Regions from separate parts of the Vibrio sp. 1249-1 genome, predicted to be linked through region 2. Evidence: predicted binding sites of a transcription regulator. Region 2 holds the regulator's gene; each other region holds the start of a gene.
What was found. Region 2 encodes PurR, which represses purine synthesis genes. Its sites were predicted from a motif close to TNANGNAAACGTTTNCNTNA; they were not measured.
Positions count from the first base shown of each region.

Region 1 (7,318 bases), on a different contig from region 2:
TCCGTCGAAGAATACAGAGTCAGATTTCTGAACTTCAACTAGACTAAAGCGCGCTTCAAAACGCTCAGATTCGTTGCGCACAAAACGTGGCCACAAGTCTGCACCTGGGATCAGCTCTTTCAGGTTTGATAGCATCTGGCAACCGTTACATACACCTAAAGAGAACGTCTCTTCACGGTTGAAGAAGGCTTGGAATTGTTCACGAGCTTGTGCGTTAAACAGGATAGACTTAGCCCAACCTTCACCCGCACCTAATACGTCGCCGTAAGAGAAGCCACCACAAGCTACTAGGCCATGGTATTCATCCAGTACCGCTTGGCCCGTTAGGATATCGCTCATATGGATGTCGGTTGCTTCAAAACCAGCTCGGTCAAACGCTGCTGCCATTTCGACGTGGGAGTTAACGCCCTGCTCACGTAGAATTGCCATCTTAGGTTTAGCACCTTTCGCAATGTACGGTGCTGCAACGTCTTCATTTACGTCGAAGCTGAGCTTAACGTTTAGACCCGGGTCAGAGTTGTCTTTCTTAGCTTCGTGCTCTTGGTCTGCACACGCTGGGTTATCACGTAGGCTTTGCATCTTATGCGTTGTTTCAGCCCAGATAACGCGTAGTTCGGTACGTGAACGTTCAAGCACAACTGCATCACCAGAAGTGATAACAAAGTCGTCTGAAGCTTCAACAGAACCAATCACATGTGAGCATGCCTCTAAGCCGTTTGCCGCCAGAGTAGATAGAACTGAATCTAGATCATCATTCTTAACTTGAACAACCGCACCTAGCTCTTCGTTAAATAGAACGGCCAGCGCATCGTCACCCAGCTCTGCGATGTTCGCTTTTACGCCACAGTGACCCGCGAATGCCATCTCAGCCAGTGTAACAAACAGACCGCCGTCGCCTTTATCGTGGTAAGCCACTAGCTTGTCATCACGTACTAACGCTTGCATTGCATCAAAGAAGCCTTTTAGCTGCTCTGCATTATCTACGTCAGCAGGTTTGTCACCCAGCTGTTTGTATACTTGTGCCAATGCTGTCGCACCTAAGCGGTTTTTGCCGTTACCCAAGTCAACAAGAACTAGAGAAGTCTTTCCTTTGTCAGTGCGTAGTTGTGGAGTCACGGTCTTACGTACGTCTTCCACACGACCAAATGCCGTGATAACTAACGACAGTGGAGAAGTGACTTCTTTGCTCTCGCCGTTTTCTTCCCACTTGGTTTTCATCGACATGGAGTCTTTACCAACTGGGATAGTCAAACCTAACGCAGGACACAATTCTTCACCAACCGCTTTCACTGCTTCGTAAAGACCCGCATCTTCACCTGGGTGACCCGCTGGAGACATCCAGTTCGCAGACAGTTTAATGTGTTTAATATCACCGATGTCTGTTGCCGCAATGTTCGTTAGTGACTCACCAACGGCTAGGCGAGCCGATGCTCCAAAGTCTAGTAATGCCACTGGCGTGCGCTCACCCATCGACATTGCTTCGCCATGGTAAGTGTCGTAGCTTGCCGCTGTTACTGCGCAGTTTGCTACTGGTACCTGCCAAGGACCAACCATTTGATCACGAGCAACCAGACCCGTTACTGTTCGGTCACCGATAGTAATTAGGAATGTTTTTTCTGCAACAGCAGGAAGACGAAGTACGCGATCCACCGCTTCATTAAGCTCAATACCATCACGAACAATGGCAGGGCTTTCCACTTTTAGTGTGGTTGCGTCACGGTGCATCTTCGGTGGCTTACCAAGCAGGATATCCATTGGCATATCGATTGGCGTATTGTCGAAGTGAGAATCTTCTAGCGTTAGATGACGCTCTTCTGTCGCCACACCCACCACTGCATACGGTGCACGTTCACGCTTACAGATTGCGTCGAATGCTTCCATGTTTTCTGGCGCTACCGCTAGAACGTAACGTTCCTGTGATTCGTTACACCAGATTTCCAGTGGGCTCATGCCCGGCTCATCGTTTGGTACATCGCGTAATTGGAACTTACCGCCACGCTCACCGTCGTCGACAAGTTCAGGCAATGCGTTAGAGATACCGCCTGCACCCACATCGTGGATAAATGCGATTGGGTTATCGTCGCCTAACTGCCAACAACGGTCGATCACTTCCTGACAGCGACGTTCCATCTCTGGGTTTTCACGCTGTACCGAAGCGAAGTCCAGATCTTCTGCTGACTGACCAGATGCCATGGAAGATGCCGCACCACCACCAAGACCGATGTTCATTGCCGGACCACCAAGTACGATTAGGCTCGCACCTACAGGGATCTCTTTCTTCTGTACGTGTTCATCGCGGATGTTACCCATACCACCAGCAATCATGATTGGTTTGTGGTAACCACGAATTTCTTCACCCGCATGAGAAGTGACTTTTTCTTCGTAAGTACGGAAGTAACCCAATAGATTTGGACGACCAAATTCGTTGTTGAATGCCGCGCCGCCAAGAGGGCCTTCAAGCATGATGTCTAACGCATTCACAATACGACCCGGCTTGCCGAAGTCGGTTTCCCATGGCTGTTCAAAACCAGGAATACGTAAGTTAGAGGTTGTAAAACCAACCAGACCCGCTTTTGGCTTACCGCCGATACCCGTCGCGCCTTCGTCACGAATTTCACCGCCTGAGCCAGTCGATGCGCCCGGCCACGGAGAGATTGCCGTTGGGTGGTTGTGCGTTTCTACCTTCATCAAGATGTGCGTATCTTCATGGTGGTACGTGTATTGACGAGATTTAGGGTCAGGGAAGAAACGCCCCGCTTTAGAACCTGTCATAACGGCTGCGTTGTCTTTGTATGCAGACAGCACATAGTCAGGTGTCGTTTCAAAAGTGTTTTTGATCATTTTGAACAAAGACTTAGGTTGTTCTACCCCGTCGATAGTCCAATCTGCGTTAAAAATTTTGTGGCGACAATGCTCTGAGTTCGCCTGAGCAAACATCATCAATTCAATGTCGTTTGGGTTACGCCCAAGCTTAGTAAAGTTCTCTACCAAGTAATCAATTTCATCTTCTGCGAGTGCCAAGCCAAGGGAAACGTTTGCCTCTTCAAGCGCAAGACGACCGCCAGCTAAGATATCAACATGTGCGACAGGCTTAGGCTCTGCAACAGTAAATAATGCTGATGCGGCTTCAAATTCTGTGAATACTGTTTCCATCATACGGTCGTGAATTAACGCTTTAACAGCGTCAGCTTGAGCTTCTGATAGAACAACTGAAGATTCGACATAATAAGCCGTACCACGCTCTAGACGTTTCACTTTATCCAGACCACAGTTAACAGCGATATCGGTAGATTTAGAAGACCAAGGCGAGATAGTGCCAGGACGAGGCGTGACAAGAAGTAGAAGACCTTCAGGCTCATGCTCTTCGATGGTTGGGCCGTAAGTTAGTAACTTTTCAAGTTTTTCTAACTCTTGGTCATCAAGGTCTGACTTTAGATCGGCAAAGTGCATAAACTCGGCATAAATGCTAGTTACAGGCAGATCTTGTTCACGACAAAGTTCCAGTAGTTTATTAACACGAAACTCAGAAAGAGCTGGGGAGCCACGCAAAATTCTCATGTGCTTAGGTCTCTTATGCAATTGATTAAGGTGATATTGGAATAAATTCAGACACTTAAAATAAGCCCTGTCGAACCTATGCCGATTCCACCTCGTCATTGCGAGCGCATTATATAGTAATTGTTTTTGTGATGTAACACCAAAAGCAACCGTTTGCGTCATTTTTTTTGTCAAATTTGAATTACAACTAAAATGTCGATAAAACACACAATGTCACGTTATAAGTGTGTGATTCACTTTGCCCCATGAGCTCGCTTTGATATAAAGGCAAATAGAAATTTTCCAAGATGTACCTATTAATGCAAATAAGTCACTTCAACCGGCTCAAGCGCAGTGCTCTAATTTTAGTTTCTGTTCTTTTACTCTCTGCTTGCCAGATTGAGTCGGAGCCCAAAAGTGAATTTGAAAAAATTCAAGAACGTGGTGTGCTTCGTGTTGGCACGCTAAACAATCAGCTTTCCTACTACATAGGTCCCGATGGTCCCGCAGGGTTGGATTACGAATTGGCGCGTCAGTTTGCGGAGCAGCTCGGCGTCAAACTCGAGATTAAACCAGCCTTTCGCCAAGCTGAGCTTTTTCCTGCTCTTAAGAAAGGAGATATCGATATCATCGCTACGGGTTTAAATCAAACGTCACAAGCAGTCAAACGATTTAGACCAGGCCCTGCCTATTATTATGTAAGCCAACAAGTGGTATATAAAAAAGGGCAACTTCGACCACGTGATATCGAACAACTCATTGAATACCAAGCCTCGAAAGACGACGAGTCCGACGAAGATACAAATGCAGGCGCTCAAACATTAAAGATCGTTGAACAATCGCAATATGTTCCGACCCTAACAGCGTTAAAGAAGCAGTATCCAGAACTTCAGTTTGAAATTGTTGGTGATGCTGACACGAGAGACTTACTCAAATACGTATCGAAGGGTGAGTTACGTTTTACTGTGACTGATTCGGTGGAACTTTCCCTAGCTCAGCGCCTTTATCCCGACCTTGCGCTCGCGTTTGAACTTACAGAAGATCAACCAGTATCGTGGTTTACTCGACGCTCTGAGGACGAAAGTTTGTATGCGATGCTGATAGAGTTTTTCGGTAACATTAAACAATCAGGAGAACTGTCCACTCTCGAAGAGAAGTACATTGGTCATATTGAAGCATTTGACTACGTTGATACTCGCGCATTCATTCGAGCTCTGGATGACAAATTGCCTAAGTGGGCACCTTTATTCCAAAAGTACAGCGAAGAGTTCGACTGGCGCTTAATTGCAGCATTGGCGTATCAAGAATCACACTGGAAGCCAGCGGCAAAATCGCCAACAGGTGTAAGAGGGATGATGATGCTGACTCTGCCAACAGCGAAAAGCGTCGGGGTAACAAACCGTTTAGACCCTGAGCAATCTGTTCGTGGTGGTGTCGAGTACTTACGTCGTATTGTAAGTCGCGTGCCTGATAGCATTAACGAGCATGAAAAAATATGGTTTGCGTTAGCTTCATACAATATTGGTTACGGCCACATGATGGACGCACGACGACTCACCAAAGCACAAGGTGGCGATCCGAACGCTTGGGCGGATGTAAAAGACAGGCTGCCTTTACTACGTCAGAAGCGCTATTACAGTCAAACTCGCTATGGGTATGCCAGAGGCGATGAAGCGCGTAATTACGTAGAAAATATTCGACGTTACTACCAATCCATCATTGGTCATGTCAGCCAACAGCCAGCGATTGATGAGAATAGCGATGACTTGCAAGTGATTCCGCCGCTCAACCCCGCCATTTTGATATCGGGCGCAGTAGAGACCGTCGTAGAACAAGTCTCTGGCGCTTCTGACGTCACGGTTGAAGAAGACACCGAACAAGAAAGCATTGAAGAATAAACCCGCGGTAAACTAAAAAATGACGAGCCTATGAAGCTCGTCATTTTTATTGAGTCCTAACGAAAACTTATCTAGAATCCAATATTCTGAGTGACACCAACCACACTCAACCATTCCTTTGGTTGGTCGCCTTTTCTTCATCGTTAGTAAAACTGATTGCTTTGTAACCACATGGTTTAGCTCACTTGATGAAGCGGCGCCTTCGGCTACACTCTGCCGAAATAACGTCACTCCTATTATTAAGCATCGTATTGAAATTGTTTGCTGGCTCTGTGCAATGCAGAAGTCAAATGAAGAACGTTTAAACCATACAATGTTTAGTGCGATTATCGAGCCTATTGCCAAACATCGATGAGCCGCGCTTTACTGGTATAAGTCTTGTCTGCAGGAGGTTTTGAATATGAGAAGACGTAGAGTGCAGTCAAAGCGTTTAAATAACACAGTAGCTGCTATCCGACGTAAACGTAAACTGACATGTATGAAAAAGAAAGTAAGTTCACGTAATCGTGTTTTTGTACATTTAGTCAATCACTAGTGCGTCCAAGCAAACATCTACCACGTTGTAGGTGTTTGCTAGCCCTCACTACTCCCACTACCTTGCTCGCTCTCTCGATTTTCTAATGCTTTTTGTGCTTGCTTCTTCGCTTTAATTTCCTTTCGGCGACGCTTAAAAAACGCTTGTAGCTGAGTGCGGCACTCATCTTCTAGCAGCCCCTTTTCAACTAAGGCGTAATGGTAAGCGGCTTGGCTTTCAAACAAATTAAGCACTGTTCCTGCAGCTCCAGCTTTTAAATCTGGCGCTCCAAAAACAACCCGCTTAACGCGGCTATGCAATAAGGCTCCGGCACACATTGGGCATGGCTCAAGTGTTACATATAACGTCGTATCCAGAAGGCGGTAATTTTCTAGCTTTTGGCCTGCTTTACGCAGTGTTTGGATCTCAGCATGTGCGGTAGCGTCATGGGTGCCAATAGAGCGGTTCCAGCCCTCAGCGATAATTTCACCATCTTTGACAAGCACTGCGCCGACAGGTACTTCCCCCTCAGCTTCTGCTTGCTCAGCAAGCTCCATCGCTCTGCGCATAAACAATTCATCTTGAGGGGAAAACGGATGGTTAGACAAAGGAGGCTCCAAAGAAACAAAAAACGATTGAAGTCAGGAATTTTATCACCAACTTCGGTTTCACTACAGCAACACATCACGGGACAAAGTCTGCAACTCTAAAAAACTAGTTACAAGACCTATCGATGTTCGTTTTACGAGAACAAAAAAGCGCAGATCGAAGACCTGCGCTTTTTGGCTGCCAATTAGCGGCTTTCACACCCTACACGTTTTTACATTGTGTAAGTGTAAGGAGCTTGAATGCCTAGCGGGATACCTACCATCCAATAAGCAACTAGGAAGATAGACCAACCGATCAGCATTGCGATCGAGAATGGCATCATTAGTGACGCAAGCGTACCGATACCAGCCGACTTCACATAACGCTGACAGTAAACCACTACAAGAGGGAAAAATACCATTAGAGGCGAAATGATGTTCGATACAGAGTCCCCCACACGGTAAGCCGCCTGAGACAGCTCAGGCGAGATACCAACCGCCATTAGCATTGGCACTAGGATTGGACCAATTAAAGCCCATTTTGCAGATGCCGAACCAATAAGTAGGTTTACAGACGCGGTTAGAAGTATCATACCGATGATGGTCACTTCACCTGGTAGGTTCATCGCTTTTAAGCCTTCTGCGCCATACAACGCTAGCATCGTACCGATGTTTGACTGAGCAAATGCAGATAGGAACTGAGCACAGAAGAACGACATAACAATGTATGCGCCCATGGTTGACATAGTATCAGCCATCGCTTTGATAATGTCGTTGCTGGT
Region 1 covers NZ_JAWOWJ010000015.1:74,527-81,844, forward strand. Annotated here, with positions in the region: gene purL (phosphoribosylformylglycinamidine synthase) at 1-3,558, opposite strand, end outside; gene mltF (membrane-bound lytic murein transglycosylase MltF) at 3,858-5,435, shown strand; gene tadA (tRNA adenosine(34) deaminase TadA) at 6,009-6,557, opposite strand; gene R7Z50_RS20445 (AbgT family transporter) at 6,770-7,318, opposite strand, start outside.
Region 1: a site for PurR is predicted at 3,700-3,719, ahead of purL (phosphoribosylformylglycinamidine synthase). Genes of this name have one in related genera too.

Region 2 (7,318 bases):
ATACGTCGAATAAGAACATCAATGGTGCGGTCATTCGGCGCATCCACTCGATGGCTGATCATGTTCAAAATACGCTCACGACTTAACACCTGGTTAGGATAAGACGATAATGCCACCAAAAGTTCATACTCTGCTTTAGTTAGTTTTACTGGCTCACCGTTGCGGCTAAGTGCGCGACGTTGAATGTCGAATGTCCACTCCCCAAAGCGCACAATGTGCTCTTCACTGATTTCATTCGCTTTCGAGCTGCCACTGCGCGCTGCTGAAATACGCCACAGCAAGTTTTTAACGCGAACTAACAGCTCTCTCAGTTCAAAAGGTTTTGTCACATAATCGTCAGCACCCATTTCTAGGCCTACGATTTTATCAATGCTATCCGTGCGTCCTGTTACTAATATGATACCAATATCCGATTGGCTACGTAACTCACGAGTAAGCATCAGGCCGTCTTCACCAGGCAGGTTAATATCCAGCATGATCAGGTCTACATCGCCCGCTTGCAAAACTTCACGCATTTCTGCGCCACTCTCTGCTTCGCTGACTTGGTAGCCCTCATTTTGGAAATATCCCGCAAGCTTACTACGAGTTACAACATCATCTTCTACGACTAATACGTGATAGCTCATTTACACCACTTTTCTGTCTTCTTATTATCCAAGACGTATTCTATTCATAACTAGTAACATTTCTAGTCATAGATACATTAAAACGCAAGATTTAGCGTTTTTATTGATTCAAAACAAGCTTGCCCATTGCTATTAATAAACGGTCATTTTTGACCATAAAACATAACAATTATAGTTACTGCTATTCATTTTAATTGATTACACTTAGGGGATATCCCTAATTGACTTTGTGATGCATGACTTGAAGCATCATTCAGGAGCCCAAAATGCAAGAAGTGAAAGCTTTTAATGAAAAACGCGCTGAAATTTACTGGTGGTTTTCGAGCTTGTTCGCAAAAGAACTAACAGAGAAAGAATTGGAAGCCTATCACAGTGTTGAAATTCGCAGTTTTCTCGCAGGTTTAGGTGAAAATGAGTCGCTGAAACCAGCTGTTGATAGCCTAGTTGATGCATTGAATCGGTTACAAGATCGTGAAGATGCACAACTAGAGCTTGCAGCTGACTTTTGTGAACTGTTTTTGAAGACAGAAAAATACGGCGCTCTTCCTTACGCATCCATGTACATTGGTGAATCAGGTTTACTGAATGACAAGCCAGCTGAGGAAATGGAAAAGTTGATGGCTGAATTTGGCGTTCAAGTAGACGAAAACCTAAAGGAACCTGCGGATCACTTAGCCGTTGAGCTCGACTTTCTCGGGAACATGATTATCCGCTCAAACGAGCTTGAACAAGAAAAACACATGGAAGAAGCCTTCGTTAAACAAAACGACTTTATCCAGCAACAATTGATGTCTTGGTTACCTCAGTTTTCAGACAAATGTAAAAAATTCGACGAATTTGGATTTTACTCGAGTGTCGCGAAACTATTAGTTGCATTTTGTAAACTAGACAGCGCCTACCTTCTTGGTGAATAATTGCCGCCTATTTTTAGGGAGCCTGCCTATCGGGCTTCCTGTATGCCTGAAAGTGACCAATTGTAAGTAACTTGGGTATAATATTCGTTTGCCTTAACTTAGCGCAAAGACGCTTGGTTATTTAGCAGTCAAAATGTGACTTCAAATACACAAATCTCTTGCTGAAAACATTGCTAGTCAGTCCACATAGGGCTAAAATGTGAGCGCAAACGATTAAATATGATTTATATGTAAACCGCTGAAATATAGCGGTTTTTGTGTTTTCTTAACAGGTTGATGGCAATTTCTCATCAGATAGAAAAAAAGATAAAATTCATCGACCGATGCTGCTACGTACCCTTTTGTCGCACTTGGATCAACCGCTGCCGAGACACTTAGCGCCAATTTTATATTGCTAGGTGTGAAACCATTAGAGCATCAGGTACATCCAATACGACATATTTCAGTAGCTCGATACAGGACACCATTTATGGCCACGATAAAAGACGTTGCTCGCTTAGCCGGCGTTTCCACTACGACAGTTTCGCACGTTATCAATAAAACGCGTTTCGTTGCAGAAGCAACGCAAGAAAAAGTAATGAAAGCCGTTGACGAGCTGAATTACGCGCCAAGTGCCGTTGCACGCAGCCTAAAATGCAACTCAACTCGTACGATTGGCATGTTAGTAACTCAATCAACTAACCTATTTTTCTCAGAAGTGATTGATGGCGTTGAGAGCTACTGTTACCGCCAAGGCTATACTCTGATTTTATGTAACACAGGCGGGATTTACGAAAAACAACGCGATTACATTCGTATGCTGGCTGAAAAGCGCGTTGATGGCATCCTAGTGATGTGTTCTGACTTAACCGAAGAACTAAAAGAGATGCTTGACCGTCATGCGGACATTCCTAAAGTGGTCATGGATTGGGGCCCAGAGAGCTCACAAGCAGACAAGATCATGGATAACTCAGAAGAAGGTGGCTACATTGCAACCAAACATCTGATTGATAATGGTCATACGGATATCGCTTGTCTAAGCGGTCATTTTGAAAAGCTTGCTTGCCAAGAGCGCATTGCAGGTTTCCGTCGCGCAATGAGCGAAGCGAACCTAGCTGTAAATGAAGACTGGATCCTTGAAGGTAACTTTGAATGTGATACGGCCGTATTAGTTGCAGATAAAATTACCGCAATGGACAAGCGCCCGACGGCGGTATTCTGTTTTAACGACACAATGGCTCTAGGCCTAATGAGCCGCTTGCAACAAAACGGGATCAAAATTCCTGAAGATATTTCAGTGATCGGCTACGACAACATCGAGCTTGCGGAATACTTCTCTCCACCGCTAACGACTATCCACCAACCTAAACGTCGTGTTGGTAAAAATGCATTCGAAATTCTACTTGAGCGTATCAAAGATAAAGAACACGAAAAACGAATTTTCGAGATGCAACCTGAGCTTGTAATTCGAAATACTGTGAAAAAAATGAACTAAATTTCACTGTATTTAACCGTGTTAAATAAGCGCTCTACAGGGGCGCTTATTTTTTTGGAAAAATTAAGCATTCTCTAATACTTCACACCACTCTAATAACAATTGACTAACGTTAACTCCCTGTTTTATATAAATGTAATATATATTAAGAACTCCTTTTCAAAGGCCAATTTGCACCTTTCCATATGCAAAATAGAGCATTCAATCTATCATTTTTATTGAACCGAAATCACACTTTTAACGCTAAACCGTGATGTTAATTCAATATAAGAAGTATGCTCATTGTGTCACGCACAGGGCAAACCATTCGAAAGAGTGGGACGCAAAGCCTCCGGCCTGAACCATATTACGATATGGAAGGTAGCGGGGTTACCGATGGCAAGTGTGTAAGCAATGACTTTACTCTGTAATGACATTGTTTTTACGCATGTTTGCTACTCTCTCGGACCTGACTTTTGGTGGCGTAATATTAATTACACCGAGATAACAAAACATGGATAAACCGATACTCAAAGACTCTATGAAGCTATTTGAGGCACTTGGTAATATCAAGTCGCGCTCAATGTTTGGTGGCTTCGGACTATTCGCTGATGAAACAATGTTTGCACTAGTGGTAAACAATCAGCTTCATATCAGAGCAGACCAAAAAACTTCATCTGACTTCGAGAAACAAGGGCTAAAGCCTTACGTTTATAAAAAACGTGGCTTTCCAGTCGTTACAAAGTACTACGCTATTTCCAGCGATTTATGGGAATCAAGCGAACGCTTAATCGAAGTAGCGAATCAATCATTGAAAAAGGCAAAGCTTGAGAAAGAACAGCAAGCAAGTACAAAGCCTAACCGTTTGAAAGATTTGCCTAACTTACGACTGGCTACCGAGCGCATGCTAAAAAAAGCCGGCATCGAATCCGTAGAGAAGCTTGAAGAGGAAGGTGCGCTTAACGCCTATAAAGCGATAAGAGATACGCACTCTGCAACCGTCAACATTGAGTTGCTATGGGCACTAGAAGGTGCTATCAACGGCACTCATTGGAGTGTGGTACCTCAAGCTCGCCGAGATGAGTTGATGAACGGCCTCCAATAAAAGTCGGCCTAAAAACTATCTTGTAAAACCGCAGTCTAATCTGCGGTTTTTTTGTGAAATTTTTTCGGTTTTCCTACTGTCTTATTACATATATCCCAAATTGGAATCAAAATTATGAATAAGAAACTGATTTTAGGTCTCATCCTACTAGCGGCTATCGTCTTTTTAGGTATTAACTTTGGCCAGTATTTAACCTTAGAGAATGCAAAAGCCCAACAAGAAGCACTAACTACATACATCGATCAGAATTTTGTATTCTCGGCTGCGATTTACTTTTTTACCTACATTGCAATTACCGCTTTTTCTATCCCAGGAGCGGCAGTAGTCACCTTACTTGGTGCAGCCTTATTTGGTTTTTGGACAAGCTTGCTACTGGTTTCTTTCGCTAGCACTATGGGGGCAACACTGGCCTTCTTGAGCAGCCGATACTTATTGCGTGACTGGGTACAAAACAAATTCGGAAATAAACTCAACGCAATTAATCAAGGTGTCGAAAAAGACGGAGCTTTTTATCTATTTTCCTTGCGTCTAATCCCTGTATTCCCTTTCTTTCTAATCAACTTAATGATGGGCTTAACGCCGATGTCTGTAGGTAGATTTTATCTCACTAGCCAAATAGGTATGCTGCCAGGCACAGCCGTATATCTGAATGCAGGTACTCAATTAGCAACAATTGAAAGCCTATCGGGCATTGTTTCACCCGCAGTATTAGCGTCTTTTGCGCTATTGGGACTATTTCCAATCATCACTAAATGGGTTATGAATAAAGTAAGGCCGACACCAAGTCAGCAAAACTCGTAATTGGTGAAGTGGGTATTTTGATGAAAATATTTATCGCTAAAAACCCAGCAGAAGCACACATTGTATGTGAGCTGCTTAAAGTGGAACAAATTTACTGTGAAGTTCGTGGAGAAGGTATTTTCGGCTTAAAAGGAGAACTGCCGTTTGGTGATGATACCGATCCTTATGTGTGGCTTTTTGACACTGCACAAAAGATGAAAGCTGAAGAAATAGTAAAAGCATATCGAAAACAATCCGATAGGCATGAGTATCAAGATTGGCAATGCCCAAAATGTCATGAAATAAACGAAGGGCAATTTGGTGCATGTTGGCAATGTGGATATCAACTAGGAGAGCTATAGCGGCTCTCCTATTCAGTGGATGCACTCAGTTTTAAGCACATACAGCTTGCTGTTTAATAAACTCGATGGAGTGTTGATTGAAGTCTTCTGGACGCTCTACATTGCATACATGACCACAATTCGGGATTTCTCGTAGAATGCTGAGCTTATGTGCTGCAACCATTTCTTTGACAGGTTTAATAAACATGTAATCCCTGTCGCCCATTAAGTAAAGAGTCGGAATGGGTAACTCTCGATCTTTAAAATATTTCATTAACGGATTTACATCAGCGGCGAGAATAAACCAACGTTTAAATTCTTTTTGGCAAAGCTTCTTGGCTTCGCGAATAAAAAGGTGGCGAGATTCTCGTTGGCTTCTTTGAGGCATAACAATATAAGCGAACAGTTTGTAGAGCCACATGTACGGTAGGATATGCTTACAAAAATTACCTAATTTCACCAATATCTGAGAGCGAGTGTTAAGCCTTGTGACAGCACCGCCGAGCACCATCGAACGTACGCGCTCTGATGACAATTCAGCAAGGTTTCGAACAATAATAGTACCAAGCGACATACCGACAAAATGAGCGGATTGGATCTTTAAATGGTCCAATACTTTCAAAATATCTTGGGTAACTTCCGTAAAGGTATAACGGCTAGCAATGAGCTCTTTAAGTAACTGATTTGACTTTCCATGACCTCTTAAATCGATCAGCAATAAGTTAAAGTGTTGCTTGTAAGCTTTAATTTGCTTGAACCAGATAGAAGAGCTACCACCAGCACCGTGCACAAATACAACCCACTCATTACTAGTAGGGTGCAAATAGGTTTTATGAAAAAGTAGCGGCTGGGTCATATTGAGTATCAAAAAGATCGTGCTATTGAGTAAAAAGCCATCCTACCACACTCCCCTTACTCAAGATAATAAAGGCACCTCATTCGGTGCCTTTCGTTACAATTTTAAGTCAAACTAACGCTGAGTGGTAAAGCTGCAAATAAGATTCTGCGGCCTTTTGCCAACAAAAGTCTCGTTGCATCGCGTGCAACTGTACTTTATTCACTTCAGGCTCGTTTTGAGCGTAGAGCAACAGTGCCCTTAGCATCGTTAACAACAATGCCTGCGGTGTCGGTTCGAAAAAAACAAACCCCGTTGCTTCAGATGGGTTTACATCATAATCGCTAACGCTGTCCTTTAAGCCACCAACACCGCGTACTATCGGTAATGTCCCATAAGCCATACTATAGATTTGGTTTAAGCCACATGGTTCAAACTCAGAAGGCATCAAGAAGAAATCAGAACCAGCTTCAACGATATGCGCAAGTTCATTGTCATACGCTTCTACAAAGGCAAATTTGCTAGAAAACTGCGCGGCAACCTCTCGTAACTGAGCGGCAAGAACAGGGTCTCCGGTCCCAACGACAACTAGCTGAACATCGTGCTTTAAAAAATCGGCCAAAGCAGGCAACAAGTAATGAACGCCTTTCTGCTGGGTCAACCGACAAACCATACCGAACATAGCTACATTTTTTTCGGGCAAATTTAGTCGTTGTTGTAATGCTTTTTTACAAGCTTTCTTCCCTTGCGACATACTTTGCTGGTCGGCGCAGTAATTAACCGGCAAGTAGGTATCAGTTTCCGGATTCCAAGCACTGTAATCACAACCATTCAAGATGCCGACTAAGTCCTGCGCGCGTTGCTGAAACTCCCAAGCCATGCCGTGACTGCCAAGCTCTGTTTTTAGTTCCTCTGCGTACGTAGGGCTAACCGCGTTTATCTTATCTGCATTCATTACACCAGCTTTAAGCATCGTAATATGCGTTGCACTCACCGCAGCATCGGGAACGTTTCTACAATGAAACTCTGGCAAACACTGCACGTCTTCATAACTAAATACGCCTTTAAAGACCGCATTGTGAATTGAAATGACGCTTTTAGTATGAGCAAAAAACGGATCATTGCCATACCTGTGCTTGAGCAAAAATGGAACAAGACCTGTGTGCCAATCGTTCGCGTGTATGATATTAGGTTGAAAGGCGAGCTTGGGTAACATATCGAGACATGCTGCACTAAAAAACGCAAAGCGCTCGCCGTTATCAGT
Region 2 covers NZ_JAWOWJ010000002.1:91,763-99,080, reverse strand. Annotated here, with positions in the region: gene torR (two-component system response regulator TorR) at 1-626, opposite strand, end outside; gene torD (molecular chaperone TorD) at 893-1,540, shown strand; gene purR (HTH-type transcriptional repressor PurR) at 2,010-3,014, shown strand; cyclic di-GMP riboswitch class I at 3,302-3,391, shown strand; gene R7Z50_RS03925 (TfoX/Sxy family DNA transformation protein) at 3,508-4,098, shown strand; gene R7Z50_RS03920 (TVP38/TMEM64 family protein) at 4,213-4,899, shown strand; gene R7Z50_RS03915 (DUF2007 domain-containing protein) at 4,920-5,240, shown strand; gene R7Z50_RS03910 (alpha/beta fold hydrolase) at 5,272-6,075, opposite strand; gene glgA (glycogen synthase GlgA) at 6,185-7,318, opposite strand, start outside.

Region 3 (7,318 bases), on a different contig from region 2:
AGAGAAGAAGATCCGAGTCAACTTACAGGACCGAGGTCGCTTCCATTACAGCATGATTTTAGGTAAAAACTTCCTAAAACATGGCGCGGTTGTTTCGAGTGATACGAATTACATCGTGACGCAAAAACCGGATTACGAAAAGTAACACTCTGGCCGCCTTATCACCTTGATACCCAAAGCCTGAACAACATTGGATCTTTGGGTATATCATCTCCTTAATGCTGCCAAAGAGCAGCATTTTTTAGTTGAGATAGGAGTTAATTTGAAAACTAAGCTGATTACACGAGAAGGTTACAACAAACTCAAACAAGAGCATGATTACCTTTGGAATGAAAAGCGCCCGGAAATCACCAAGATCGTCACTTGGGCTGCGAGCCTGGGCGATCGCTCAGAAAATGCGGATTACACCTTCAATAAACGTTTACTCCGTCAGATCGACCGTCGTGTCCGCTTCCTTCGTAAATTCCTGCCAGAAGTCACGATCGTTGACTATTCTCCGCAACAAGAAGGCAAAGTCTTTTTTGGTGCATGGGTGGAAATAGAAAATGAGGCAGGAGAAGTGAAAAAGTTTCGTATTGTCGGGCCTGAAGAGATTTATGGCGATGCGAAAGACTACATCTCTATCGATTCACCTATGGCGCGAGCGATGTTGAAAAAACAAGTGGATGAAGAGTTCACGGTACGCACCCCAGAAGGTGAAAAAGAGTGGTTCATCAACTCAATTGAATACACTCAACCGGCCTCAGAAGACTGAGGCTTTATCACCGATTCAAGTCTCATGAAGTTCACTAGAAGTGACTTGGGTCTCAACGTCAGAATATTTGGTATAAAGGCATGGTGCCTTTCTCGGAGAAGTAAAATGAACAAAGCAGTCATGTGTAGTGCTGCACTAACAATAGGTTTCTCACTTTCAGTTTTTGCTCAAGATGAAGTGAAAGGCTGTGACGCTAAAGAGTTAGCGGTAGAGCAGCAGCTTGAGTATGCAAAAGCGCAAGGTAATGAGCATCGCATTAAAGGCTTGGAGCAAGCACTTTCCGCTATCCAGAATGAATGCTCGGAAGGTGAGCTGCGCCAAGAGCTGCAAGCAGAAGTGGAAGAAAAGACTAAAGAAGTTGAGGAGCGAGAGGAAGAATTAGTCGAAGCTCAGCATTCAGGGAAAGCAGACAAAATTGAGAAAAAACGTCACAAGCTGGCTGAGGCACAGCAAGAGCTGCTTGAGGCCAAACGTGAACTGGAATGGAATTATGGTCAATAGTAGGTGCTGAAAATACCTGCTAGAGAGAGAATAAAGCGCTTAAGATAAAAAGAGTAACAATTTGCTTGAGCACGTTAGGAAAAACAGTGATACATTTTCGACAATAGACGCTTCTGAAAGGATGTTTCAATGCAAGAAAATCATAAAATTTTAGTGGTTGATGACGATGCTCGTTTACGTGCTCTATTGGAGCGTTACCTTTCTGAGCAAGGTTTTCAGGTACGAAGTGTCGCCAATGGCGAACAGATGGATCGCCTACTAACGCGCGAAAACTTTCACTTAATGGTGCTGGACCTAATGTTGCCAGGTGAAGACGGTTTGTCAATTTGTCGTCGTCTACGCCACGCGAACAATATGTTGCCAATCTTAATGCTCACCGCGAAAGGTGATGAAGTGGACCGCATCGTAGGTCTTGAGGTAGGGGCGGATGATTATTTGCCAAAACCGTTTAACCCACGCGAATTATTGGCTCGCATCAAGGCCGTATTACGACGCCAAACCGTAGAGTTGCCGGGTGCACCAAGCACGGAAGAAAAAGTGGTGGAGTTCGGGGAATTCCGACTCAATCTAGGCACTCGCGAGATGTTCCGCGGTGATGAGGCAATGCCACTCACCTCTGGAGAGTTTGCTGTTCTAAAGGCGCTCGTGATGAATGCACGTGAGCCAATGTCACGAGACAAATTGATGAACATGGCGCGTGGCCGTGAATATTCTGCAATGGAACGTTCTATTGACGTACAAATCTCACGTTTACGTCGCATGTTAGAAGACGATCCGAGCAAGCCGCGCTACATTCAAACCGTATGGGGCCTAGGTTATGTTTTCGTCCCAGACGGCAAAGAGGTGTAACCTCTTCACTCCATAGCCAGCACTTGGCTATAGCAACTTCAGCCTTCATTACCTTCCCTTTGAAGGCTGAAATTTCGCGATTAGGACCACTAGGAACGTTCCATGCGCATCCGAAGTTCACTGACACAATCTATTCTGCTGTTCATCTCTTTGCTTCTCGCGAGCCAAGTTTTCTCTTACTACGCCGTTTTTAACTACGCGTTGATGCCGAGTTTGCAGCAGTTCAATAAAATTCTCGCCCATGAGCTCAATTTGGTGCTTGATGATGAAGGACCTTTAAAGTCTGATGCACCGTTAAGGCGTCAATTGTTAGAAAGATTAGGGGTGACGGTTCATAGTCTCGATAGCGATAAGGCGATTGAATTTCATCACGCAATGTCGATTGATTTGATGTCTGAAGAAATGAGCCAAGAGCTGGGTTCGCCCACAGAAGTGCGCTTATTGCTTGGCGATGAAAGTTACATTTTGTGGATGCACATCGAAAAGTTGCCGAACTCCATCATTCGTATTCCGTTATCTGAGCTGCAAGAAGAAGATTTTGCCCCGCTGTTTCGTAACAGCTTGATTATGGCGCTGCTGATCATTGCAGGTGGTTGGTTGTTTATTCGTTTGCAAAACCGTCCACTTTTGGCTTTAGAGAGAGCCGCGAAAGACGTCGGTCGAGGTGAGATCCCGCCCCCCTTAGCAGAGAAAGGCGCATCGGAGATTCGCTCTGTAACTCGAGCCTTTAATCAAATGTCGAAAGGTATTCAAGAGCTAGAAGAAGACCGAGCCTTATTAATGGCAGGGATTAGCCATGACTTACGAACACCTCTGACGCGTATTCGCCTAGCGACAGAAATGATGTCTCCTGAGGACAGCTATCTTGCGGAGGGGATCATTAGCGATACGGAAGAATGTAATGAGATCATCAGTCAGTTTATGGATTACCTCAAACCGGTGAACCAAGAATCGTTTGAAGCGGTTGATATCAGTACGATTGCCAGTGACGTCGCCAGTTCTGAAGGTGGTTATGAGGTTGAAATTGAAACAGATCTTAATCTTAACTTGCCGCCAGCCAAAGGAAGCGCGATTGCGATTAAGCGGGCGATCAGTAACTTAGTTGTGAATGCGCTACGCTATGGCAATGGCTGGGTCAAAATCAGCACTGGTGTGACAGCAGATAAGCAGCTAGTGTGGATTTCAGTAGAGGACAACGGACCGGGTATCGAGCATTCCCAAATCGCGAGGTTATTTGAACCCTTTACGCGTGGTGACACCGCTCGCGGTAGTGAAGGCACTGGGCTCGGGTTGGCGATTGTGAAGCGTATAATCAGCCAGCATTCAGGTTCTGTGGTGATGCGTAATCGCAGTGAAGGCGGTTTAATCGCTCAAATCAGCTTTCCTACCAAGTAAGTCGATGGCCCGCACCCTTTAAAACAAAAAGCCCAACCTAAATAGGTTGGGCTTTTCTTATTCTCAATAATCTTAAGACTCTTTCACTTCCTGAGGAAGTTCATCTTCGTCTTCCAGTTTCTCTGGCAGAAGTAGATTTAAAATGATCGCTGTGATGCCACCTGCTGCAACACCAGTTGAGAAAATACTCTTAATAAATTCTGGCATAAATTGCAGGATCTCTGGTTTTTGTGCGATACCAAGTCCCATTGAGAAGGATAAGGCCATGATCAGAATTGCGCGGCGATCGAGCTCAACACGAGAGATAATACGCACACCAGCGGCAGCAATCGTACCAAACATGACAATCGTTGCGCCGCCAAGTACTGGCTCAGGAATCAGCTGAACAAAGCTAGCGACGCCAGGAAACAAGCCAAGAATCACTAACATGCCAGAAATAAAGTAACCCACGTAGCGGCTCGCGACTCCTGTTAGCATGATGATGCCGTTATTCTGGCTAAACGTTGAGTTCGGGAAGCTGTTGAAAACGGCTGCGATTGCAGAGTTTAAGCCGTCTGCTAACACACCGCCCTTAATGCGTTTCATGTACACTGGGCCTTTTACTGGCTCACCAGACACTTCAGATGTTGCGGTAATATCACCGATGGCTTCTAGTGCGGTAATAAAGAAAATCAGTACCAGCGGAATGAACAGAGACCAGTCAAACGATAAGCCATATTGCATTGGTACGGGCAGTGCTACGATCTCGGTTGCGCCTAGCTGAGAAGTATCTACCATCCCCATAAAATACGCCATGATGTAACCCACTAGCATCGCAATCACGATTGAAGCCACACGGATGTATGGATTTTTCGAGCGGTTTAAAATCACAATTAATCCAAGTACCGTCCCAGCCAGAGCAAGTTTGTCTAAGCTGCCGAAGGTTCCTTCATTTAATGCTGCGTAGCCACCGCCCATTGATACTAAGCCGACTTGAATCAGTGTGAGACCGATAAGAGTGACGACGATGCCTGAAACGAGCGGAGTGATGATTCGGCGGGCATGCTCCAATACGCGAGATAGGAAAATTTCTGCAAATGATGCGACTAAAATCGTACCAAAAATGGCAGCCATCATGGTGCTGATGTCTGCTCCACCGGCTTTCAGCGATAGGCCTGCACCAATAATAGGACCTAAAAAGTTAAAGCTGGTACCTTGAACAGAGAGTAAACCAGAGCCAATTGGGCCAATGGTGCGAATTTGAATAAACGAAGACACGCCTGACGCAAACAAAGACATGCTGATGATGGTGTTCGTTTGGTCTGCTGGTACACCCAAAGACTGACAGATGATCAGTGAAGGAGTGATAACCGCGACGAACATCGCCAATAAGTGCTGAAGTGCGGCAAAAATGGTTTGAGGCAAAGGTGGTCGATCGTTGAGTTGATAGACCAGTTCCGAAGATCGGTTTGAAGTTGTCATTGTTTGTCTCGCTAGTCGCAATATGTCCCTAGTTCTCGCTGAATGGGAGAGCAGGGTGGAGTTGACGTCGTTACCTGTGATTGCTGTTAATCAGAGTCAACTCAGGTTGGTGGAGTGTGATCTAACACACTTAAAAATTTGTGCGCGATTATAGAGAGATTTACTCAAAAAGCAAACGTTTGCTTTGTTTTTGACGCATTAAAAAACGAGCCATTTGGCTCGCTTTCAATCATTACGCTTTGGAGTAAATATCCCGCTCACCCAACCAGCGATCGATAATCGCTGTTGCGTTAGACGGGTAATTGTCATGAATATGACGCGCAATGCGCTGAACTTCGGGAATCAGACGTTGATCTCGAACTAGGTCTGCGATTTTGAAATCAGCAAGACCTGTCTGCTTTGTACCCAATAGTTCTCCAGGGCCACGAATTTCTAGGTCTTTCTGCGCAATGACGAAGCCATCGTTACTTTCACGTAGTACTCCGAGGCGTTTTTGCGCGGTTTTTGACAGCGGAGAGTGGTACAGCAGCACACAATGGCTAGCAACGGAACCTCGGCCCACGCGACCTCTTAACTGGTGTAATTGTGCCAAACCAAGACGTTCAGGGTTTTCTATGATCATCAAGCTAGAGTTTGGCACATCCACACCAACTTCAATTACTGTCGTTGCGACCAGCAAATGCAGTTTATTGTCTTTGAAATCTTGCATCACCGCTTGTTTCTCTGCCGGCTTCATTCGTCCGTGTACTAGACCAATTTTTACGTCCGGCAGTTTACGTTGAAGCTCTTCTGCGGTATCTGCCGCGGCTTGCGCTTCTAGTACTTCCGATTCATCAATCAGGGTACACACCCAATATGCCTGCTTGCCTTCGTTTAAGCAGGCATTTCGGACACGCTCGACGATGTCGTCACGTTTTGTATCAGGAATGGCAACGGTTTGAATCGGCGTTCGACCCGGTGGTAGCTCGTCAATCACGGAAGTTTCCAGATCGGCGTAAGCGGTCATCGCTAAGGTTCGAGGAATAGGCGTCGCCGTCATGATCAACTGATGAGGATAAGCGCCTTGTTTTGCGCCTTTTTCACGCAATTCTAATCGCTGATGGACACCGAAGCGGTGTTGTTCATCAATGATGACCAAAGCAAGGTGATGAAATTCAACGTGCTCTTGGAATAGCGCGTGAGTACCCACTACCATTTGCGCTTCACCACTGGCAATACGAGCCAGCTCGGCTTCCTTTGCCTTACCTTTGAGTTTGCCCGCTAACCAACCGACTTGAATGCCCATTCTCTCAAACCAGTTTGCGAAGTTGATAGCGTGTTGCTCGGCCAATAGTTCGGTTGGCGCCATGAGTGCCACCTGATGGCCATGCTCAATGGCTCTAACTGCGGCCAAAGCGGCAACCAACGTTTTCCCTGAACCAACATCGCCTTGCACTAATCGCATCATTGGGTGCGGTTTTTCTAGATCGGCTTCAATCTCTTGTGCGACTCGGGTTTGAGCGTTTGTAGGAGAGAAAGGCAGTTGGGCTAAAAGCTGCGTTTTTAGTTTATTACAAGGACCGAGAGGTAGCGCTGAATCCTTCTGACCTTTGCTACGCACCGCCAGCATCGATAAGTTTTGTGCGAGCAATTCTTCCATGATCAAGCGGATTTGGGCAGGATGTTTGCCTTCGTCAAACTCATCTAAATTAATGGTTGGTGGTGGGCGATGAATGGTGTGCAGCGCTTGCGACATCGTGATTTGATGGTCATACAACCCCGCTGGAAGTAATTCCTGCACTGCGGTTTTATCAAGCAGGGCTAAAGCTTGTTCGGTAAGGTTGCGTAATGTGATTTGACGCAATCCATCGGTGGTGGGATAAACAGGGGTTAAGCTCTGTTCTACATCGGGCTTTTGCTCGCTGACGTAAAACTTGTAGTCAGGATGAACAATTTCCAAACCCATGCCACCGCGCTTAATTTCACCGTAAGCATGCACTAACTTACCTTGCGTGAAATTGTTCTTCATGGCTGCGGTAAAGTTGAAAAAGCGCAGCGTGATAGTGCCATTACCGTCGCTGATTTTTACCGTTAGCATTTTGCGCTTACCGAAGATAGTGTCGACTGTCATGACCTTACCTTGCACGGCCGCCCAAAGGCCAGCATGCAGTTTGGCAATAGGGTAAATACGAGTACGATCTTCGTAGCGTAACGGAAGGTGAAACAGCAAATCTTGAACGCTATGTAAGCCAACTTTGGCGAGTTTTTCTGCGACTTTCGCGCCAACTCCAGAAAGGGAGGTTAATGGGACGGCAGATAACATTTGGGCGGACATAGAGGGCTCAAGAAAATGGTTAACATTGCAGTATGTTAACCATG
Region 3 covers NZ_JAWOWJ010000008.1:125,842-133,159, forward strand. Annotated here, with positions in the region: gene R7Z50_RS15895 (ATP-dependent zinc protease) at 1-145, shown strand, start outside; gene greB (transcription elongation factor GreB) at 263-754, shown strand; gene R7Z50_RS15905 (DUF1090 domain-containing protein) at 860-1,255, shown strand; gene ompR (two-component system response regulator OmpR) at 1,385-2,104, shown strand; gene envZ (two-component system sensor histidine kinase EnvZ) at 2,207-3,499, shown strand; gene R7Z50_RS15920 (uracil-xanthine permease family protein) at 3,572-4,960, opposite strand; gene recG (ATP-dependent DNA helicase RecG) at 5,193-7,274, opposite strand.
Region 3: a site for PurR is predicted at 5,128-5,147, ahead of R7Z50_RS15920 (uracil-xanthine permease family protein). Genes of this name have one in related genera too.

Region 4 (7,318 bases), on a different contig from region 2:
GACCGCGCAGATTGCCGAGAGAAACTAGAAGCCGATATCGCCGAACACGGCGCTTACTATGGCGTCGTGAACAACGCTGGCATCACAAAAGATACCGCTTTCCCTGCGATGACCGAAGAAGAATGGGATGGCGTGATTCATACCAACCTAGATAGCTTCTACAACGTTCTTCACCCTTGTGTTATGCCAATGGTGCAAAAGCGTAAAGGTGGTCGAATTGTTACCCTTGCATCAGTATCTGGCCTAATGGGGAATCGTGGTCAAACTAACTACAGCGCAGCAAAAGCGGGCGTAATTGGTGCAACAAAATCACTCGCGCTTGAACTGGCAAAACGCAAAATCACCGTCAACTGCGTTGCTCCAGGGCTTATCGACACAGGCATGGTAGACGAACACGTGAAAGAACACGCGATGCCGCAAATTCCTCTGCGCCGCATGGGAGAGCCAGAAGAAGTTGCTGGTTTAGTCAGTTACCTTATGTCTGACATCGCAGGCTATGTAACTCGCCAAGTCATTTCGGTAAACGGAGGCCTAGTATGAGCCGTCGAGTTGTTGTAACCGGAATGTCGGGCGTGACTGCGTTTGGTAACGATTGGCAATCTGTCGAACCAAAACTGCGTGACTGCCAGAACGCGACGCAATACATGCCTTCTTACGAACAGTATGAAGGTTTGAACACCAAGCTCGCGGCACCCATTTTAGATTTTGATCTGCCAAAGCACTACAAGCGCAAGCAAGTACGCGGCATGGGCCGTGTTTCCAAATTAGCGACCGTCGCAACAGAAAACGCACTAAGCCAAGCAGGTTTGATTGGTAACGACGTACTCACCAATGGTCAAACGGGTATCGCATACGGCTCATCAACAGGCAGTACTGACGCAATCGGCGCATTTGGTGTCATGCTGAATGAGAAAACCACTAAAGCGATCACCGCAACGACTTACGTGCAGATGATGCCACATACCACGGCGGTGAACGTTGGTCTATTTTTCGGTTTGAAAGGCCGAGTGATCCCAACCAGTAGTGCATGTACCTCCGGCAGCCAAGCAATCGGCTACGCCTACGAAGCGATCAAACACGGCTACCAAACGGTCATGGTTGCTGGTGGCGCTGAAGAATTGTGTCCAACGGAATCCGCTGTCTTCGATACCCTTTTTGCCACCAGTCTGAAGAATGAAGACCCGAAAAGCACACCAAGACCTTATGACTCCGATCGCGATGGTTTGGTGATTGGTGAAGGTGCGGGAACGCTGGTTCTGGAAGAGTACGAACACGCCGTCGCTCGTGGCGCGAAAATCTATGCAGAAATCATCGGTTTTGCCAGCAACTGTGATGCCGCACACGTCACTCAACCACAGATGGAAACCATGCAAATCTGTATGGAAATGGCTTTGCAAAACGCGGGCATTCCTGCGGAGAAGATCGACTATGTATCTGCTCACGGCACTGCCACCGACCGCGGTGATATTGCAGAAAGCAACGCAACAGCGAATGCTCTGGGCAAAGTGCCAATCAGTTCACTCAAGAGCTACTTTGGCCACACACTAGGCGCGTGTGGCGCAATTGAAGCGTGGCTAGGTTTAGAAATGATGCACACAGGCTGGTTCAACCCAACGCTCAACCTAGAAAACCTCGACGAGCAATGTGGCGATTTAGACTACATCGCCGGACAAGGCCGAGAACTGGACGTGAAATATTTGATGAGTAACAACTTCGCCTTTGGCGGCATCAACACCTCCATCATCTTTAAAAAGGTGTAATGCCCTTAGTAAATGCAAAAGCGCTGGTTAACCAGCGCTTTTTTGTTGGTGGCTATCCAGATTGCTAGAAATTGCAATGGCTAGAATGCCATTCAAAAGTTGTAGATAGAGTGGCAATTACAGCCAAAAACCTAAAAACGACAAAGCCCCGACAACTCAAAGAGTTATCGAGGCTTTTGAATAAATGGCACGCCCTATTGGATTCGAACCAATGACCACATCCTTAGAAGGGACGTGCTCTATCCAGCTGAGCTAAGGGCGCGCTACAGGGACAGGATTATACGAGTTCAAACGGGTAAATCAACGGGTTTTCATAACATTCTGATCTGAATGCCTAAAAAAAGTCCATTAAAACGCTTAATGTTCAAAAACACCACAAAGCAAACGTTTGCGTATGGATGTTGATAAGAAATTCTGCGACAATGCGCCGCAGATAATCTGCCTTCTTAATTTATAAGGAAAGTCATGACTGCTCAAAATATAGACGGAACTCTCATTTCCCAAACTGTTCGATCCGAAGTGGCTGCACGTGTTAAAGCACGTGTTGAAGCTGGGCTACGTGCTCCTGGTTTAGCAGTGGTTCTAGTTGGTGAAGATCCTGCTTCTCAGGTTTATGTCGGTAGCAAACGCCGCGCATGTGAAGAAGTTGGGTTTGTTTCTAAGTCTTTTGACCTTCCTGCGTCTAGCTCAGAAGAAGAGTTACTAGCTCTGATTGATGAATTAAACAACGATGATGAAATTGACGGCATTCTAGTGCAATTACCCCTTCCTGCGGGCATAGACACAACACATGTTTTAGAGCGCATTCACCCAGAGAAGGACGTGGATGGCTTCCATCCTTACAACGTTGGTCGTCTTGCGCAGCGTATTCCAAAGCTTCGCTCTTGCACGCCAAAGGGCATAATTACCCTACTCGACCGTTACAACATTGAGCTACGTGGTAAACATGCGGTTGTGGTTGGTGCATCAAACATTGTTGGTCGTCCAATGACACTTGAGCTGCTGCTTGCGGGCTGCACAACAACAACATGTCACCGTTTTACCAAAGACCTAGAGAGTCATGTGCGTCAAGCTGACGTTGTCGTGGTGGCGGTTGGTAAGCCTAACTTCATCCCTGGTGAGTGGATTAAAAAAGGCGCAGTGGTGGTCGATGTCGGTATTAACCGTCTTGATTCAGGCAAACTAGTTGGCGACGTGGAATACGACAAAGCACGTGAAAGTGCGAGCTTTATTACTCCTGTTCCTGGTGGCGTTGGCCCAATGACCGTCGCAAGTTTAATTGAGAACACGATGCTCGCTTGCGAACAGTTCCACACAGACAAATAACGTAAAACTTCAGATACGAAAAAGGCTCCGCAAGGAGCCTTTTTGCTAATTGTTGATATCTATTTCAATTACAGACTTAAAATCACGCCCGCAATCGAAGCGCTCATTAAGTTCGCCATGACACCAGCGATAATCGCACGGAAACCATGCTTAGAAACAAATGCACGCTTTTCTGGTACCAATGAGCCCAACCCACCAATCAGCATCGCCATGCTTGAGATGTTTGCAAAGCCACACAAAGCAAACGTCACGATTGCTTGTGAGTGTTCACTAAGTTGAGACTTCACTTCTGCAAGCTGGATGAAAGCGACGAACTCATTCACCACAATCTTGTTACCAATCAGCGAGCCTGCTGTGGTTGCTTCTTGCCATGGTATACCCAACAACCAAGCGACTGGCGCAAACACAAAACCTAGGATGAGCTCAAAACTTAATGGTGTCCCAATAAGATCACCTATCCAGCCTAACATGCCGTTTAGCATTGCAATGACACTAATAAACGCCAGTAACGTACCACCGACCGATACAGCAATGCGTACACCCGCCATGGCACCATCGGCTAATGCTTCTACTACGTTGGTTGCACGTGGAATTTCAACTTGGCTAATGTCGATATCTGCTGCTTTATCCGTATCTTCTGGCATTAAAATTTTTGCCATCAACAAGCCGGCAGGTGCTGACATAAATGCAGCAGCAATAAGATAGTTGAGGTCGACACCCAGTGATGCGTAACCAACCAACGTTCCGCCAGCAACTGACGCTAAACCACCTGTCATAACTGCAAAGAACTGCGAGTCAGTCATGTGTTTTAGGTAAGGCTTTACCATTAATGGTGCTTCAATGGTGCCAACAAAGATATTCGCCGTAGCAGACAAAGACTCAGCACGACCGATACCCAGCAGCTTTTGAATACCACCACCGATAAAGTTAATGATTTTTGGCATCACACCAATGTGATAAAGACCTGAGATAAGAGAGGAGAAGAAAACGATGATACCCAGAACATTGATCGCAAAGGTGAAGCCCCCTGTCGCCAAATTACCGAATAAAAACGCAATGCCCTCTTGACCATAGTTGATCAAATTCGACACAACACTGCTCACTGAATTCAGCGCATCTCTTCCTGCTGGTACATATAAAACCAACAACGCAAACAGTACCTGCAAAGCAAACGCAAACGACACCGTTCTCAGCTTTATATTTTTTCTATTTGTAGAAAGTAGCCATGCTAGGAATAGTATGGCTACGATACCAATAATTGAGTTCATAAAATGAATCCGACAGAAGGGGGATATGGAAGGCACCGGATTGTATAGCGGACTCAAAATGCTGCAAGTTGAGGATGTTAACAGTGTGAAAAGTTTAAGCGACCAATAACTGACCAACAAAATAACCAATTGAATTTATTGAAGATAAACGTTTGCTTATTTTAATTATTTCCATATAGAAAATATGTTTCTGGTTCAGGAAAAATTTTTGTGAAGTGAATCACCTTATGTGTCGTTCTACAACGTCATTGATCCTGTTATTTAGGAATAGAGATGTAAGGTGCCAAACGTTGGTCCCAATGACAAGGGTTGCCGATCTTCTGTTTGATAAAGTTAATCACTGCGGATATTTTTTTTGGCATATGCTGGCGGCTTGGGTATACCGCATAAAACGGCATCGACTGGCTGGCTTTCCAGTCAGGTAACAGCTGTATTAACTTACCCGTTCTAAACTCATCCCCCAGCAAGTAAGTGGCAAGGTAGGCAATACCCCAACCTGCAATAGCCGCATCCCGAACGGCTTCTGCCAGATCTACTGAATAGTTACCCGAGACTTTTACGTTCAATTCTTGCTGATCTTTGGTAAACGCCCACCCCGTATAGTCACGCTCCCAGCTTCTGTATATGAGGCAGTTGTGAGCAGATAGGTCATCCGGTTCTGTTGGCGTGTCATGTTTCAATAAGTAATCTGGCGATGCCGCAACAACAAACTGGCAATCCGTCAAACGCTGCGCAATGTAACCTTCAGGCAAATGCTCGTTGTTGGTTACCCATAAATCGAGCCCTTCGGCTAACATATCGACCTTATAGTCAAACAGATGTACTTCCACTTGAAGTTGAGGATACAGTTCGCGTAACTCTTGAATCGCTGGAATAATGTGTAAGGTACCAAATGATTGCGACAACCCAAGACGTACCAAACCTGCTACTTCATCCCGCTGGGTTTCCATCTCTAATGTGGCGCTGCTCACCGCTTGTACCACTTGCTCACAGTGATGAAAAAAGGTTTTCCCTGCCTCTGTCGGCGTAAAGCTTCGCGTAGTGCGTTGAACAAGCTTGATACCAAGAGACGCTTCTAACTGACTCAACTGTTTACTCACATGAGACACCGACACGCCTAAGCTCTTTGCAGCAGCTGTGAAGCTTTTGTGTTTAAGAAGAGCGGAGAAAATCACCATTTGTGCGGCACGTTCAGATAACACGCTTTACCTCGATTTGGTTATAGAAAAAACAAAGGGCTCCGAAGAGCCCTTGTATTGAAGACTGGATGCCGAATTGTTTGTGGCAGATCAGTATTTAATACGGTCAGCCAAGTGGCTCACAGCAAGTGCGAAGTAGTAAGAGCGGTTCCACTTCATCAATACGTTGTAGTTATTGTAAACCAGATACGTACGACCATTCTCGTCGTCCGGCATGATCAACCATGCTTTGATGTCTTCATCCAGTTTTGGCAACGGGCTACCGTCATATTTTGTGATACCTAATTGGCTCCACTCTTGAAGGTATTTGCCTTTTTCAGCCGTGCGCCCTTCCAGGCTGCGATCAATATTTTTAGGAACCTTAACTTGGCGACCCCAAGTATATTTATCATCCCAACCAGACTTGCTCAAATAGTTAGCGGTTGATGCAAACACGTCCGCTTCAGATTGCCATATGTCTTTTTTACCATCACCGTTGCCGTCAGCAGCAAAACGAAGGAAAGAGCTTGGCATAAACTGGCATTGACCCATCGCACCAGCCCATGAGCCTTTAAAGTTCTCTAGCTCAATATGGCCTTGATCGAGGATCTGCAGTGCCGACATGGTCTCTTTACGGAAAAACTCTTCACGACGGCCTTCAAATGCCATTGTGGATAGTGCATCAATCACTTTAAAGTTGCCGGTAAACTTACCAAAGTTACTTTCAACTCCCCAAAGTGCCACAATAAAGCGCGGGTGGACACCGTACTCATCGCCTATACGCTTTAGCTCAGTGTAATGCTCTTTGTAGAGTTGTCTGGCTTGCTTCACCTTCCATTCAGGCACCGCGCGAGGAATGTACTCATCCAATGTCAGTTTCTTTTCTGGTTGGTTTCGGTCCGCTTTTACTGCTCGCGGCTTGTACTCAACATTAGCAAAAGCAGCACTAATGACCTGCTCTGAGATACCTTTATCACGAGCTTCAGCACGCAGCTTATTCAAGTATTCATCAAAACCCTCGCTACTTGCAAAAGCCGAGGTACACATACCAACGCTAAGCATGGTAGCCAGTATCTTTTTCATATTGCCCTCCTTGAGCAAGGCAGAAATCCCAGATGAAAAACGATGACGTTATTCGCCTTTCTGCTGGGCTTTTTGTTCTTTGTACTTTTCTAATAGGTTCTCCGGCGGCGGTGGAACCTGAAGAAAGAAGCCATCATTTTGTAATGAAGCCTTCACTTTTTCGATATCAACTTGTGCCAATTTACGGCCATCAAGTTTAATCGTCATGACAGCGATAGGCTTACCGAACATCTGCATTAAGGTGTCAGGAACCTGTGAAAAATCATCCTTTTTCGGAATATAGAGATAAGTACCTTCTTTTTTCGAGCTTTTATAAATAGAACAAAGCATGACACGCCTTTTATGCTGATTTAGCCGCGTTGAGTGCGGATTAGGTTGAAAACGTCAAATTCTCGCAAACTTAATAGCAAATTTGAGATTAATTCACCTATTTGCCCACGAGAGAACTTGCTGCGTCAAAGGATGAAATATAACATGACATACCTAGTTTAAGGCAACGCTCTTTCAATAAAGGCAAGAAGTCCACGATGACCCATTCACCAGACCTTAAAGGTAGCAGTTTTACATTGTCAGTTTTACACCTTTCTGACAATGAGATCGCAAAGACTGTCGAATTTTTGCAAGAAAAAGTTTCTCAAGCACCTTCTTTTTTTGCATCCGCGCCTTTGGTAATCAATATAGCAAAAGTACAAGGCGACATTGA
Region 4 covers NZ_JAWOWJ010000011.1:60,429-67,746, forward strand. Annotated here, with positions in the region: gene fabG (3-oxoacyl-ACP reductase FabG) at 1-540, shown strand, start outside; gene R7Z50_RS18050 (beta-ketoacyl-ACP synthase) at 537-1,760, shown strand; tRNA gene R7Z50_RS18055 (tRNA-Arg) at 1,946-2,022, opposite strand; gene folD (bifunctional methylenetetrahydrofolate dehydrogenase/methenyltetrahydrofolate cyclohydrolase FolD) at 2,226-3,086, shown strand; gene R7Z50_RS18065 (NupC/NupG family nucleoside CNT transporter) at 3,155-4,354, opposite strand; gene R7Z50_RS18070 (LysR family transcriptional regulator) at 4,612-5,556, opposite strand; gene R7Z50_RS18075 (lytic transglycosylase domain-containing protein) at 5,644-6,615, opposite strand; gene R7Z50_RS18080 (YcgL domain-containing protein) at 6,664-6,945, opposite strand; gene minC (septum site-determining protein MinC) at 7,143-7,318, shown strand, end outside.
Region 4: a site for PurR is predicted at 2,137-2,156, ahead of folD (bifunctional methylenetetrahydrofolate dehydrogenase/methenyltetrahydrofolate cyclohydrolase FolD). Genes of this name have one in related genera too.